Regions from separate parts of the Bilifractor sp. LCP21S3_F8 genome, predicted to be linked through region 1. Evidence: predicted binding sites of a transcription regulator. Region 1 holds the regulator's gene; the other holds the start of a gene.
What was found. The regulator NrdR, encoded in region 1, represses ribonucleotide reductase genes. The targets are predictions, from matches to a motif close to CACAANATNTTGTG.

Region 1 (8,229 bases):
ACACCCTGACCGTTTACATCACGCAGTCCTTTCTTAACATCATACTCTGCGTAGAGTCCTTTTGCGATTCCTGTATTCTCCTTGCATTCCTCTGCAAGTTCCACAATCTCCGGCGTGACCTTCGTCTGAAAACTCATCCTTTTTACTCCTGTTCTCTGTTGTCATTGATTCATGGAAAACTTTCCCGCAAACCGTTTACCCGCTCTCTGCCATTCCGGTCCCCGCAGAACTACACTGCTGTCCGGATTTGTTACTGATGATAATACTGAAGGAATTCCTCAAGCTTCGCACACGCAGACCGCAGCGTCCTTCTGTGCGGCAGATATACAATCCGGAAGTGATCCGGCGCGATCCAGTTGAATCCGGTTCCCTGAACGATCAGCACCTGCTTCTGATAAAGGAAATCATAGGCAAACTTCATGTCATCGGTGATGTTGAATTTCTCCGTGTCAATCTTCGGAAAGATGTAGAACGCAGCCTTTGGCTTTACAACGCTGATACCGGGAATATCCTTCAGCAGATTGTACACACACTCTCTCTGTTCGTAAATTCGTCCTCCGGGAACCAGATATTCCTCGACGCTCTGATATCCTCCAAGAGCGGTCTGGACGATCGACTGCGCCGGGACATTAGAACAGAGCCGCATATTGGACAGCATATTAATGCCTTCCAGATAATCTTTTCCCATCTCAAGATTCCCCGAGAAAACCATCCAGCCGACGCGGAAACCCGCGATCATATGGGATTTTGAAAGGCCGGAGAAGGTCACACAAAAAAGATCCGGCGCCAGTGAAGCGATGGAAGTGTGGCCGATGCCGTCCATGACGAGTCGGTCATAGATTTCATCACAGAAAATAATGAGCTGATGCTCACGCGCGACTCTGACGATCTCCTCCAGGACCTCCTTCGGATAAACGGCTCCCGTCGGGTTATTCGGGTTAATGATGACAATCGCCTTGGTCTTGTCGGTAACTTTTTTCTCGATATCCTCAATGTCCGGATACCATTCTGACTGCTCGTCACAGATGTAATGGACAACCTTGCCTCCCGCAAGCGTCGCGCAGGCTGTCCACAGCGGATAATCCGGAGCCGGAATCAGAATCTCATCTCCATCCTCCAGAAGTGCCTGAAGAGCCAGATTGATCAGTTCGCTGACACCGTTGCCGGTGTAAATGTTCTTGATTTCAACGTTCGGAATTTTCTTCAGCTGACAGTACTGCATGATCGCTTTTCTCGCGGAAAAAAGGCCTCTTGAGTCAGAATATCCCTCACAGTCTGCGAGGTTGCTCATCATATCGTGGATCACCTCATCCGGAGCTGTAAAGCCGAAGGTCGCCGGGTTGCCGATATTCAGCTTCAGGATCTTCTTTCCGTCCTCCTCCATGCGGGCCGCCTCTGCAACAACCGGGCCGCGGACATCATATAACACATTATCCAGCTTTGATGATTTATTGAACTGTCTCATAACTGTACCTCCCCAGATGAATATGTACGGGCAGTCAGCCACATCCGCTCATACTAAGTGTGAAGCGGTGGACAGACGCCGCGACAGACCGGCAAAGCCGGTCACATGCAGCAGCTGTGAGAGTTGCGAAGCAACTGGTCAGCTGTCTTTATACATCTTGTGCCATTCTATATATTGTGGCGCTAATTCCCGTCATTTTCAATTTCAATCAGAATATATTGTAACATTTACGCTCAATTCTTGCAACGCGCACCTTATACACGTTGTGGTGCACCTTATACACGTTGTGGTGCTCTGCCTGCTGCCCTCTGCTTTTCCCGAATCCGCCTCAGAAGCGGATTGAGCCTCGGATCCGGACTGTTCACCACAAGTGAGATCAGCTCCTTCATATATGTGCCGAGAAGATCCTCCCCGGTTTTTTCCATATTCGCCTCATTTCTGGCCCGGAACCGCCGGAATGTATTGGTGCTGAACGGCTGGCTGTCATAAACCGTCGTGTGCAGGGCGTACTGAAATCTTATATCAAAATTCAGCGTCTCAATCATCTCATCATCGGTCATATCCAGCAGTTCCTCCAGCAGCATGCCTCCCAGCACGATATTGACCGGGGTATTTGGTCTCGGGCTCCTGTCACTGTAGAAATCCGCGAATTTTCGTTCATCGATTTTTGGAAAAATATCATCCCCGAACGGTTTTGCCCAGGAACGATCCAGCAGCTTCTTCTCCCGTTCACTCAGATGATTCAGGGAATCGACAAACGAGAGCTGCTGATATGTATTTTGTACAAATGCCATGTCTTCGGGCCTTTCGTTTTCGATCGCAGAGAAACAGGTCCAGAACTGTTCCCGCGTTACTTCAGCAGTTTCTTGAGTTCTTCCATAAAGGTGTTCACATCCTTGAATTCACGATATACGGACGCAAACCTTACATATGCCACAGGATCCAGATTCTTCAGTCTTTCCATGACCATGGTTCCGATCTCGTGGCTTGAGATTTCCTTGTCCTCACGGCTGTAAATCTCATTTTCTACCTGATCTACAATGTCATTCATCTGCTTGACAGAGACCATCCGTTTTCTGCAGGCGAGCATGATGCCGTTGTACAGCTTGTTCCGGTCGTAACGTTCCCGCGTCATGTCCTTCTTGATCACCATGACCGGAATGTTTTCAATTTTTTCATAGGTGGTAAACCGCTTGCCGCAATGATCGCAGACCCTTCTGCGCCGGATGGAATTATCCTCCTCCACTGGTCTGGAATCAATGACTCTTGTGTTATCCTGATTACAATATGGACATTTCATCTGTATTCCCTCAAAAATCCGGGATTGCGAAAGTGCACAGCACAGGCAATCCGAAGCATATCCAATTTGTGACGCAATTTCACCCTGGTTGTTTCACTGTTTCCGTTTATCCGCTGCAGGAATGATGCCAATCCGGAAGAACGACAGACAATTACATATCGTTCCCATTTCTTCACATCTGGCACGTCAGAGATAACCTTGTCCTGCCTGACTCATATCATCCCGCAATAAATCCTGCCGCTCCGCGTACGTACGGCCACTCCGCAAGAGTTACGCCCGTCTCATATCATCCCGCGATAAGCCCTGCCGCTCCGAGAACACCTGCCGACGCCAGCCCCATGATGATTCCGGCAAGCAGAACACCGAGCATTACGGCCACAACGCTCTCCTTGAATCCCATGTCCAGAAGGCTCGCAGCCAGTGTGCCGGTCCACGCGCCGGTTCCCGGTAGCGGAATGCCAACGAAGATAAAAAGCGCGGCGAACAGACCCTTTCCTGCTTTTTCCTTCAGCTTTTCACCGCCCTTTTTCCCTTTTTCCAGACAAAAGGTAAAAAATTTACCGATGTATTTTTTGTCCGCGCCCCATTCCAGAATCTTCCTTGCAAAGAAATAAATGAAAGGAACCGGAACCATATTTCCAATAACCGCGATGATATACGCATGAAGGAGCGGAACGCCCATCTTTGCGGCGACGGGGATTGCTCCTCTGAGTTCAACGATCGGAACCATTGAGATGATAAAAGTAACGAGATATTTTCGGAACATTGCTTTCTCCTGTACGCAAAATCTTTCTGCATTCTATACTTTGTCTCTTTTTCCCCGGATCCGGATGAATAAGGATCTTCTTTTTTCCCCTAAATCCGTATTACTGTCTGTGGTACATTTTCCCGATCCGTATGTATAGCTTTGTCTTTTTCCGGACGCCTTATGAGTATCTGTTATTTTTTCCAGAGACGCGCATGGCTATCCGTGTCTCCTTTTAAATTCCTTCAAACATCAGATGACACCTGCAATTCCGAGAAGAATCACTATGGCGCCCAGTACAATCCGATACCAGCCGAACACCTTAAAGTCATGTCTGCGGATGTAATTCATCAGGAATTTGATGACAAAAATCGATACCACAAAGGAAACGACACAGCCGAGCAGGAGCACCGCAGCTTCCATCGCCGTAAAGGCGAGTCCAAACTTCGCGAGCTTCAGCACGGAAGCGCCAAGCATCGTCGGAATGGCCAGATAGAAGGTGTATTCCGCCGCAGTCGTTCTGGACAGTCCGATCAGAATGCCCCCAATGATTGTGGCGCCGGAGCGCGATGTTCCGGGTACCATAGCCAGGCACTGAAAGATTCCGATAAACAGGGCATCTTTGAAAGAAATCCGGCTGATTTTCGATACTCTCGGTTCCTTATTTTTGTTGCGGTTTTCGATGAGGATGAACAGAACACCGTAGATAATCAACATCGCGGATACCACCTGCGGGTTGTACAGATGCTCATCCATCCAGTCATTCAGAGGAAACCCGATGATGATCGCGGGTATTACCGAGACAATGATCTTCAGCCAGAGCACGATCCTGTCCATGTAGATGTACCGATCCGCAAATTTCTGAAAGCTTCCCGCAGCGCCTTCTGTCTGCGGACTGGAAAACTGCGTCTTCGACGGAGCATTCTTCGATGTGTGGAAGGGCCAAAGTTTTTTAAAATAGATTACAACGACAGCCATGATCGCGCCAAGCTGAATGACGACATCGAACATACTGACAAAGGACTTGCTCATTCCGAGATTCAGAATCTTCTGGAAGATAATCAGGTGACCGGTACTGCTGATCGGGAGCCACTCAGTAATTCCCTCCACGATACCCAGTATAATCGTTTTTAACAGTGTAATAAACATTTTTTCCTTTTCCTTACTCTTATTGTATAAATTCGTCGAAAACGCGGACACTGCCATAAGACAAAGGAATCCGGTCTTTACATCTTCAGTAAAAACCGGATTGTCCTCTGACTCTTATTTGTTTCTGTTTCCTCGTTTCAGAATCTTTGCGATATCGATCAGATCGAGCGTCTTGATATCCGTATTCTCCAGAGATGTCGCCAGCGCTCTTGCCGTATCTACTGCGGTGATGACATTTACGCCGGTTTCGATGGCATTTCTGCGGATGACAAATCCGTCTCTGGAGTGCTCCGCGCCCTGTTCCGGTATATCGATGACCAGATCAATCTTATGTCCGAGAATCAGATCCATGAGGTTCGGACTCGGCTGTTCGATTTTATTAACCGGAACTGCATGAACTCCATGTTCTGTCAGGTATTTCGCAGTTCCCCGGGTTGAGAAAATCTTATATCCGAGATTTTCAAATCTCTTGATGATCGGAGTGATCTCTTCCTTCTCGCTGTCGCGGACGGTGACGATCATGTTCTTGTATTTCGGCAGACGGACGCCTGCACCGATGAATGCCTTGTAAAGAGCTTCGTTGAAGGACTTCGCGATGCCCAGACATTCTCCTGTGGATTTCATCTCCGGTCCGAGGCTGATGTCCGCGTCCCGGATTTTTTCGAAGGAGAAGACGGGCATCTTGATTGCCATATAATCCGCCTCCGGCTGAAGACCAGGCTCATATCCGAGCTCCCGGATCTTGTGGCCGAGAATCACCTGCGCCGCGAGCGGTACGATCGGAATACCTGTGACCTTGCTGATATAAGGAACCGTGCGGGAGGATCTCGGATTTACCTCAATCACATATACCTCGTTCTTGTAAACAATAAACTGGATGTTGATCATTCCGAGAACGTGAAGGGCATTCGCGAGCTTCCGGGTGTCGGTTTCAATCTTCTTCTTGATCTCTGCCGAAAGATCTTTTGCCGGATACACAGAGATACTGTCTCCGGAGTGAATGCCTGCCCGCTCGATATGCTGCATGATGCCCGGGATCAGGATATCCTCGCCGTCGCAGACCGCGTCGACCTCGATTTCTGTTCCCGCCAGATATTTATCGACCAGAATCGGATGCTCCTGCGTATAGCGGTTGATAACACCGATGTACTCACGGATATCATCGTCGCTGATCGCAATCTGCATGCCCTGTCCTCCCAGTACATAGGAAGGACGCACAAGAACAGGATAGCCGAGCTCGTTGGCGACCTTGACTCCCTCTTCCGCAGTAAATACCGTGCCGCCCGAAGCTCTCGGAATGCCGGTCTGCCGAAGGATCTGATCGAACCGCTCCCTGTCTTCCGCAGCATCTACATCAGAGGCGGAGGTGCCGAGAATCGGGACTCCCATCTTCATCAGCGCCTCTGTGAGCTTGATGGCCGTTTGACCGCCGAACTGCACAACCGCTCCGTCCGGATGCTCGACGTTTACAACGTTTTCCACATCTTCAGGTGTAAGCGGCTCAAAATAGAGCTTGTCCGCGATATCGAAGTCAGTGGAAACGGTCTCCGGGTTGTTGTTGATGATGATGGTTTCATAGCCTTCCTTTTCAAACGCCCAGGTGGCGTGGACAGAACAGAAATCAAACTCAATTCCCTGGCCGATTCGGATCGGTCCGGAACCGAGTACGAGAACCTTCTTTCTGTCTCCGCTGGAAACCGCCTCATTCTCACCGCCGTAAACGGAGTAGAAGTAAGGAGTCTCCGCGGAAAATTCCGCGGCGCAGGTATCAACCATTTTGTATGCGGCGGTAATTCCCGCCTTTTTGCGCATCTCCTTAACTTCTGCTTCGGAAACAGATCCGTTCAGCTTCGCGATCAGGTAATCCGGGAACTCCATCCGCTTTGCCTCACGCAGGGTCTCCACGTCCAGCCTGCCGCTCTTCAAAGTGTTCTCCATCTCTACGAGTCTGGCAATCTTGTCAATAAACCAGATATCAATCTTTGTAATGGAGTGAATGCGGTCATACGGTACGCCCCGCCTTACTGCCTCCGCGATTCTCCAGATCCGCATATCATCGATGATCGACAGATCGTGGATCAGCTGATCCTCCGAAAGGCCGGTGAAATCGTAACTCATGAGAGAATCCACATGCTGTTCCAGGGAACGGATTGCCTTCATCAGTGCTCCCTCGAAATTCGTGCAGATACTCATGACCTCGCCGGTTGCCTTCATCTGTGTCGTCAGCGTACGCTTTGCCGTGATGAACTTGTCAAACGGAAGCCGCGGGATCTTGACAACGCAGTAGTCAAGCATCGGCTCGAAGCTTGCGAAAGTTTTCTTCGTGATGGCGTTCGGAATTTCATCCAGGGTATAGCCGAGGGCGATCTTCGCCGCGACCTTCGCGATCGGATAGCCGGTTGCCTTTGAAGCAAGCGCGGAGGAACGGCTCACACGTGGATTTACCTCGATGACACAATACTCGAAGCTGTCCGGGTTCAGGGCGTACTGCACGTTGCAGCCTCCGGTGATTCCCAGCTCGGTTATGATGTTCAGCGCAGAGGTACGGAGCATCTGATACTCCTTGTCGCCGAGCGTCTGTGAAGGAGCAACGACAATGGAATCGCCGGTGTGAACACCGACGGGATCAATGTTCTCCATGTTGCAGACCGTGATGACGTTTCCCGCGGAATCGCGCATCACCTCATATTCGATCTCCTTCCATCCGCCGATGTAGCGCTCAACAAGCACCTCGTGCACGCGGGACAGCCGGAGTCCGTTAGCCAGAATCTCACGCAGCTCATTCTCATCGTGAGCAATTCCGCCGCCCGATCCTCCGAGCGTATACGCGGGACGCAGCACTACAGGATAACCGATTTTCTCCGCAAACCGGATGCCATGCTCCAGGCTGTGAACGACCTCTGAGGCCGCTACCGGCTCGCCGATTTTTTCCATCGTGTCCTTAAACATCTGACGGTCTTCCGCCTTCTTGATCGTCAGAGAGGTGGTACCGATCAGACGGACATGGTTTTCCTTCAGAAAGCCACGATCTTCCAGCTCCATGGCAAGGTTCAGTCCTGCCTGGCCTCCCATGGTCGGAAGAACACTGTCCGGTTTTTCCTTCAGGATCAGCTGTTCCACTACCTCAACGGTCAGCGGCTCAATGTACACCTTGTCCGCGATATCTCCGTCCGTCATGATGGTAGCCGGGTTGGAGTTCAGAAGCACAACCTCGACACCCTCCTCCTTCAGAGAACGGCAGCACTGTGTACCCGCATAGTCGAACTCCGCAGCCTGTCCGATAACGATAGGACCGGAACCAATTACCAGTACCTTCTTAATACTCATATCCCTGGACATTACTGGTCACCTCCCATCATTCTGATAAACTTGTCAAACAGATACGCGGAATCCTGCGGGCCGGGACACGCCTCAGGATGGAACTGCGTCGTGAAAATGTTCTTGCCCTTGTAGCGAAGGCCCTCATTCGTCCTGTCATTTACATTCACATAAGCCGGCTCCGCGATCTCTGGATCCACCGTGTCCGTATCGACGACATAGCCGTGGTTCTGCGAGGTAATATAGACCCGC
Region 2 (8,229 bases), on a different contig from region 1:
ATTCCTCCGTAGAGATCAATCAGACCCTCTTCCTCATTGTATGCCATCGCGTTGATGGTGAAATCGCGGCGCTTCAAGTCCTCCGGCAGACTCGCCGTGAAGGTAACGTTCTCCGGATGACGGCTGTCCTTATATGTACCGTCAATCCGATAAGTCGTCACCTCATGCGCTCTGCCGCCCACAAGCACCGTCACCGTTCCATGCTCGATTCCGGTATCCACCGTCTTCACAAAAATCCGCTTCACCTGCTCCGGGAGCGCCGACGTCGTGATATCCCAGTCCTCCGGCCTTCTTCCCAGAATGGAATCACGCACACATCCGCCTACGATATAAGCTTCATATCCCTTTGCATGCAGGCTGTCCAGAACCATGCGGACAGTCGCCGGTATTCTTATCTTCATACTACAAAGTACCTTTCCACTCTCACTTCAGTTTTCCGGAGCTTCTCCGTCTGAACTTCTACCATAATAATCCGTTTTACAGCCTGATGCAAGCGAAGCGGTACCGTCAGCCTGTCAAGAGACTGTCAAGCGAAGCAGTACCGTCAGCCTTGACAACCATTTCTATTGAGGTTAGAATTTATGCTGATTGCGTTCGCGAAGAAACCGCAACCACATTAAGTACCGTTATGTACATGATCGATAAATAATCAGGAGTTCACTATGGCAAAGGATAAGAAATTAGTAGAGCAAATCACGTCGATGGAAGACGATTTTGCGCAGTGGTATACCGATGTCTGCGTCAAGGCCGATCTGATCGGATACACCAGCGTAAAGGGCTGCATGGCGATTAAACCCGCCGGCTATGCGATCTGGGAGAATATCCAGAATAATCTCGACGCCCGCTTCAAAGCGACCGGCGTTCAGAACGTATATATGCCGATGCTGATCCCGGAAAGCCTTCTCAACAAGGAGGCGGAGCTTGTGAAAGGCTTCGCTCCGGAGGTTGCTTGGATCACCCAGGGCGGATCCGAGAAGCTGACTGAGCGTCTCTGTGTGCGCCCGACTTCCGAGACACTGTTCTGCGATTTTTATGCAAAAGACATCCATTCCCACAGAGATCTTCCAAAATTATACAACCAGTGGTGTTCCGTTCTGCGTTGGGAGAAGACAACCCGTCCCTTCCTCCGCTCCCGTGAATTCCTGTGGCAGGAGGGTCATACCGCTCACGCAACCGCAGAGGAATCGGAAGAGAGAACCGTTCAGATGCTGAACGTCTATGCCGATTTCCTGGAGCAGGATATGGCTATCCCTGTAATTAAAGGACAGAAAACCGAGAAGGAGAAATTTGCAGGCGCAAAGCACACTTACACCGTCGAAGCCATGATGCACGACGGAAAGGCCCTTCAGTCCGGCACCAGCCACAACTTTGACGACATCTTCGCAAAGGCTTACGGCGTACAGTTCACCGACAAGGACAATACCCTCAAGTATGTGCATCAGACCTCCTGGGGAATGACCACCCGTGTCATCGGAGCCATGATCATGGTACACGGCGACAACAGCGGTCTCGTACTGCCTCCTCATATCGCTCCCGTTCAGGTCATGATCATTCCGATCCGCCAGGATGCCGAGGGCGTCATGGACAAGGCTCTCGAAGTAAAAACGGCGCTTGCCGCTGCCGGCGTCCGTGTGAATCTCGATGATTCAGAGAAGAGTCCCGGCTGGAAGTTCTCCGAGCAGGAGATGCGCGGCATCCCGATCCGTATCGAGCTCGGACCGAAGGACATCGAGAAGGGTCAGGCTGTTCTGGTTCGCCGCGACACCCGCGAAAAGACCATCGTCCCGATCGAAGAGATCCCGCAGCAGGTTCCCGTTCTGCTTGAAACCATTCAGACTGACATGTTCCGCCGCGCAAAGGAGCACCTGGACACCCATATCTATGACGCGACTGATTATGACACCTTCTGCAAAACTGTTGCAGAAAAGCCAGGCTTCGTGAGAGCGATGTGGTGCGGTGATGAAGCCTGCGAAAACAAGATCAAGGCAGATACCACGGCTACCTCCCGTTGCATCCCCTTCAAGCAGATCAGGATCAGCGACCGGTGTGTATGCTGCGGAAAGCCGGCAAAGCATGAGGTTATCTGGGCAAAAGCGTACTAAAAATATAATTGTTATGGCCTTCGAAATCGCATCCGGACTCTTTCGCACGCTTCGCGTGCGTCAAGCCTTTCTGCGTTTTCGAAGAGCTCTCTTTTATTACTCTGTATAAGCTTCGCGTCACTTCGCTGCTCCGCAGCTTCCGTGCCGCTAACAGGTATTCGGATTTCGCGCATTCGCGCTTCATCCTCATACCTGTTGCCTTCGAAATCGCATCCGGACTCTTTCGCACGCTTCGCGTGCGTCGAGCCCTTCTGCGTTTTCGAAGAGCTTATACACTAAAAAACGCTGAATTTACCGGAGATTTCTTGTGAACTTTTTTCGCAAGTTTCCCCTTCACATTCTGCAAGTGTTAGGTTATTATAGTAGGGCACACAAGATGTTGTGCCCTACTTTTTGTTTTTAACAAAATATAGTACATTCAAACAGGCAGAGTTCCAGAATCTGTTTTTTCACTACCCAGGGGGATTAGAAATGGAAAAGAAAGTTACTACAAATGTCATCAAACGAAATGGCGAAGAGGTTACCTTCGACATTACGAAGATCTGCAACGCAATTGCAAAGGCCAACAATGAAGTCGACAAGATTCATCAGATGAATCCGTATCAGATTCAGGCGATCGCTGACAATGTCGCGGACCGCGTCAGCCAGTCCCCTCACGCGGTCAACGTCGAGGATATCCAGGACATGGTAGAGACCGGAATCATGGAGATGCGCGGCTTTGAGGTTGCGCAGAAGTATGTCCGCTACCGTTATAAGAGGACGCTCGCGAGAAAATCAAACACCACGGACGATGGTATTCTCTCGCTGATCGAGCAGAACAATGAAGAGGTGAAGCAGGAGAATTCCAACAAGAACCCTGTCATCAACTCCACCCAGCGTGACTACATGGCCGGAGAGGTCAGCAAGGATCTGACAAAGCGTATTCTCCTTCCGGAAGATATTGTGCAGGCCCATGAAGCCGGAATCATTCACTTCCATGACTCCGATTACTACGCGCAAAAGGAGCACAACTGCGACCTGATCAACCTGGAGGACATGCTGCAGAACGGAACCGTCATCAGTGAGACCCTGATTGAAAAGCCCCACAGCTTCTTCACCGCCTGCAATGTCACCACACAGATTGTCGCTCAGGTTGCATCCAACCAGTACGGCGGTCAGTCCTTTACCCTCGCCCACCTCGCGCCCTTCGTGGACATCAGCCGGCAGAAGATCCGCAAGGAGGTCATCGCCGAGCGTCAGGAATGCGGAGAGGACATGGATGAGAAGATTATCAACCTCATCACTGAGCGCCGCCTTGCGGAAGAAATCAAGAGCGGCATCCAGACCATCCAGTACCAGCTCATCACTCTGATGACCTGCAACGGACAGGCTCCCTTCGTAACCATGTTCATGTATCTGGATGAGGTTCCGGACGGACAGACGAGAACCGATCTCGCCGCCATCATCCGTGAGGTTCTGGTTCAGAGAATGCAGGGTGTCAAGAACGAGAAGGGTGTATGGATCACCCCTGCTTTCCCGAAGCTGATCTACGTTCTGGACGAGGACAATATCCATCCCGACTCAAAGTACTACTATCTCACCGAGCTTGCGGCGAAATGCACCGCAAAGCGCATGGTTCCCGACTACATCTCCGCCAAGAAGATGAAGGAATACAAAAACGGCGATGTATATCCCTGCATGGGATGCAGAAGCTTCCTCACACCGGACAACGAAAGTGTACCGGAAGGTCTCTGCGACAACGACAACAAGTCCGGATCCAGAAATCACATCGACGGAAAGCACAAGTACTACGGACGTTTCAACCAGGGCGTCGTTACCATCAATCTTGTCGATGTGGCCTGCTCCTCCAAGAAGGACATGGACAAGTTCTGGGAGATCCTTGATGAGAGACTTGAGCTCTGCCACCGTGCTCTCCGCTGCCGCCACGAGAGACTTCTGGGGACACCTTCCGATGTTGCCCCGATCCTCTGGCAGTATGGCGCGCTCGCGAGACTGAAGAAGGGCGAAACCATCGACAAGCTCCTGTACAACAACTACTCCACCATCAGTCTCGGATATGCGGGTCTCTATGAGATGTGCGTATACATGACCGGAAAGAGCCACACCGACCCTGAGGCAAAACCGTTCGCCCTCAAGGTTATGCAGCACCTGAACGACAAGTGCGCCGAGTGGCGTGCCGCGGAGCATATCAGCTACTCCCTGTACGGAACCCCGATGGAATCCACCACATACAAATTCGCGAAGTGCCTGCAGAAGCGCTTCGGCGTGATAAAGGATGTCACCGACCACAACTACATCACGAACAGCTACCATGTCAACGTCCGCGAGAAGATCGATGCCTTCCAGAAGCTTAAGTTCGAGGCCGATTTCCAGAAGCTTTCCCCGGGCGGAGCCATCAGTTATGTCGAAGTTCCGAACATGCAGGACAATATCCCCGCCGTAATCTCGGTGATGCAGTTCATCTACGACAACATCATGTACGCTGAGCTGAACACCAAGAGCGATTACTGCGAGGTCTGCGGTTATGACGGAGAGATCCAGATCAAGGAGGACAAGCACGGAAAACTGATCTGGGTATGCCCGAACTGCGGAAACACCGATCAGAGCAAGATGTCCGTCGCGCGCCGCACCTGCGGATACATCGGAACCCAGTTCTGGAACCAGGGCCGCACACAGGAAATCAAGGACAGAGTCCTTCACCTATAATCTGTGTTCTTTAGCGCTGTAATATACAGTAAACCTCATACGATAAGCCGTGCCACACACTGTATATGCTGAGGATTGCTCCGTGCTTCGCACGGTATATGTCCCCGTGGCACGAGAGCTGCCTCACAGCTTCCGTGCCGCTGACAGGTATAAGCTACGAATTGATTAAGACCGCCACACCAGCCACCTTCCATGAATATATGTCTCCCGCATGTGTCTCCGGCAGCAGCCACTGCCCGACTCCGTCATCCGGAACACCAGAGCGGACCAGGCGACACACGGAATCATGGAAGCGGCCGGTGCGGCGGTTTCTTTTGCATCACGCATCATAAACGCAGGTGATCGCGGGGTGATCCGGAGTTGCCGGAGCTTGTGGCGGCATGTGACAGTTTCTTTCTGCAGTATATTTTTTCCTCTGGAAAAATAATACAAAAGTTAATCCGTCAAACAATTCATCAGGTGTCTAAAATGTTTTTTAAAGAAACTGAACAAGTATTTACGAAAGGATTGTGTCTATGAATTACGCGAACATCAAGGAGTTTGACATAGCGGATGGCCCGGGCGTCAGAGTCAGTCTCTTCGTCTCCGGCTGCAGACACCACTGCAAGGGCTGTTTTAATTCCATGACCTGGGATTTCAATTATGGAACGCCTTTTACCGAAGAAACCACAGAAGAAATTCTGAAGGCTCTCAGACCGGATTATATCCAGGGTTTCACGCTTCTGGGCGGCGAACCCTTTGAGCCGGAGAACCAGCGGGTCCTTGTCGGACTTCTGAAGCGGATCCGTGAGACATACCCCTCCAAGGATATCTGGTGCTACACCGGCTACACCTATGATGTCGATCTGATGGAGGGAGGCAAAGTGTACACCGATGTCACGGACGAGATGCTCTCCTACATCGACCTCATCGTCGACGGTGAGTTCATTGAAGCGCAGAAGGATGTCACCCTTCTCTTCCGCGGAAGCCGCAACCAGCGTCTCATCGGCCTGCATGGGTACAAGGCTCCCGAGGAACGGAAGCACAATCTTAAGAAATGATCATTATCACTGCCCACTCGCACCAGGTAAGCCTGACTTTTTTCCCAGACTTTTATCATCAAGGACAAAGCTTTTAAAGCACCTTTTTTGGCTTATACCAGCGCAAAGCTTTTAAAGCATCACTGCCTGGTATAAGCCAAAAAAAAGAAAAGAAAAAGAAAACTTTTTTGAATTACCTGTTGACAACAAGGGAGGTCAGGCCTATACTATAAACAGTAATCGTTCTCATTATTATTTTAAAGAAAGGATAAAGGCATGGCAGTATTGAAACACAGCCGCCAGAGGGAAGCTATCTACAATAATCTCCAGAATCGCAAGGATCACCCCACAGCGGATATGATTTTTGCGGATATACGGAAGGAATTTCCGAATATCAGTCTTGGAACTGTATACCGTAACCTCTCCCTTTTATCTGATCTTGGCAAAATCCAGAAGCTTGCCGCAGACGGTGTCGCGGACCGGTTCGACGGAAACGTCCTTCCACACGATCACTTTATCTGCCGCAGGTGCGGAGCTATGACAGATATGGATTTTGTGGATACGGAACGGTTCAAGGAGGAAGCAGCCCGCCGCTTTGACGGCGAAATTGAAAGCTGCAGTATTGTTTTCTACGGGATCTGCGCAGACTGCAAGAAAAAGGAAGCGATGAACCTGTCTGAAGAAGAATATTCTTCTGAGACGCAGCACCCCGTCGGGATTCAGCCCACAGCATAAGCTGTCACTCCAATAAGATTTGTTGTGTAATTGTTTCAGTTGGTTATGATGGTTTTTGTCCGATTACCCTGAGGAGGTAAAACGACAGCACAATTTTTCTTTAAGAAAGGTGGTAACTCAAATGGCTAAATGGAAATGTACAGTATGTGGACACATCTATGATGAAGAGGTTGAAGGCGTAAAGTTCGAGGATCTTCCTGCTGATTGGAAGTGCCCGACCTGCAAACAGCCGAAATCCAAATTTGTAAAGATCGATGAGACTGCTGAGCGCACATGGGCTGCCGAGCATGTAGTAGGCATTGCCGCTGACGTTCCGGAAGATATCAAGGAAGGCTTGAAGGCTAATTTCGAAGGTGAGTGCTCTGAGGTTGGAATGTATCTGGCAATGGCTCGTGTAGCATTCCGCGAGGGATATCCGGAAATCGGTCTGTACTATGAGAAGGCTGCTCATGAAGAGGCAGAGCATGCTTCCAAGTTTGCCGAGCTCCTTGGCGAGGTTGTAACCACAAGCACAAAGAAGAACCTTGAGCTTCGTGTAGAGGCTGAGTATGGCGCAACCGAAGGAAAGTTCGAGCTTGCAAAGAGAGCAAAGGCTGAGAATCTGGACGCAATCCATGACACTGTTCATGAGATGGCTCGTGATGAGGCAAGACATGGCAAGGCATTCGAGGGACTTCTGAAGAGATATTTCGGAAAATAATTCAAAAGAATATTCCGAGAGAATAATTCGAGAAAGCTGATATATAAAATTCCCGGCATCACAGCTGAAAACTGCCAAGGCAGCGAACAGCTGATGCCGGGGATTTTTTTGTATTCGGAAATATGGTATTCTGCCAAAGGGTGCCAGGCAGCCAGAGATTTACCCATCTTCAGGGATATAGCAGTTTTGTTGCTGAAGACTGCATGGTCTGAAAAATATTTGTCATATGACCGGAGTATGCTTTACTCCCGACGAGGAATCCACATAATCCGCAGTGTCCTCCTTGCCGGACAACGCGTCCGCAAGATCCGCAAATTGCTTCAGATCCAGTGCCTCGCCCCGGATGTTCTCCGAAAGCCCGCATTTCTCCATGGCAGATTCAATCTGTTCTCTGGAATAATCAAGCTCGCGGCTGTTTCTCAGTCCGTTGAAAAGTGTCTTTCTCCGCTGCGCAAACGATGCCCGGATCAGACGGAACATCAGTCCTTCATCTTGCACCTGAACTCTTTCTTCCGCTGACCGGCCGGTCAGACGGATCACCGCGCTTCCTACGTTCGGCCTTGGCATGAAGCAGTTCGGAGGCACATTTGCCACAATTTCAGGTCTGGAGTAATACTGAACTGCCAGCGACAGAGCCCCGTAATCCTTTGTTCCAGGGGATGCCTGCATCCGTTCCGCAACCTCCTTCTGGACCATGACAGTCACGGACTCCAGCGGAACCTTCTTCTCAAGAAGCTCCATCAGAATAGGGGTCGTGATGTAATATGGAAGGTTTGCCACAACCTTAACCGGTCTTCCGCCGTTGTGCTCCTCCACAAAGCGGTTCAGATCAATTGTGAGAATGTCCTGATTGATCACCGTCACATTGTCCCAGTCCGAAAGTGTGTCCTCCAGGATCGGTATCAGATTGCGGTCGATTTCCACCGCATACACCTCGCGTGAAGCATAGGCAAGGTACTGGGTGAGT

Region 2: the regulator NrdR is predicted to act here: its motif matches at 2,473-2,486, upstream of nrdD (anaerobic ribonucleoside-triphosphate reductase).

The regions. Positions count from the first base shown of each region.
Region 1 covers NZ_JBQKIK010000014.1:38,939-47,167, reverse strand. Annotated here, with positions in the region: gene ACTQ3A_RS08145 (citrate/2-methylcitrate synthase) at 1-137, opposite strand, end outside; gene ACTQ3A_RS08140 (aminotransferase class I/II-fold pyridoxal phosphate-dependent enzyme) at 251-1,465, opposite strand; gene ACTQ3A_RS08135 (transposase) at 1,741-2,259, opposite strand; gene nrdR (transcriptional regulator NrdR) at 2,316-2,765, opposite strand; gene ACTQ3A_RS08125 (COG2426 family protein) at 3,052-3,531, opposite strand; gene ACTQ3A_RS08120 (undecaprenyl-diphosphate phosphatase) at 3,763-4,659, opposite strand; gene carB (carbamoyl-phosphate synthase large subunit) at 4,774-7,998, opposite strand; gene ACTQ3A_RS08110 (carbamoyl phosphate synthase small subunit) at 7,998-8,229, opposite strand, start outside.
Region 2 covers NZ_JBQKIK010000018.1:1,871-10,099, forward strand. Annotated here, with positions in the region: gene ACTQ3A_RS09125 (CCA tRNA nucleotidyltransferase) at 1-401, opposite strand, end outside; gene proS (proline--tRNA ligase) at 663-2,102, shown strand; gene nrdD (anaerobic ribonucleoside-triphosphate reductase) at 2,574-4,808, shown strand; gene nrdG (anaerobic ribonucleoside-triphosphate reductase activating protein) at 5,324-5,848, shown strand; gene ACTQ3A_RS09145 (Fur family transcriptional regulator) at 6,104-6,562, shown strand; gene ACTQ3A_RS09150 (ferritin family protein) at 6,684-7,262, shown strand; gene rsmA (16S rRNA (adenine(1518)-N(6)/adenine(1519)-N(6))-dimethyltransferase RsmA) at 7,485-8,229, opposite strand, start outside.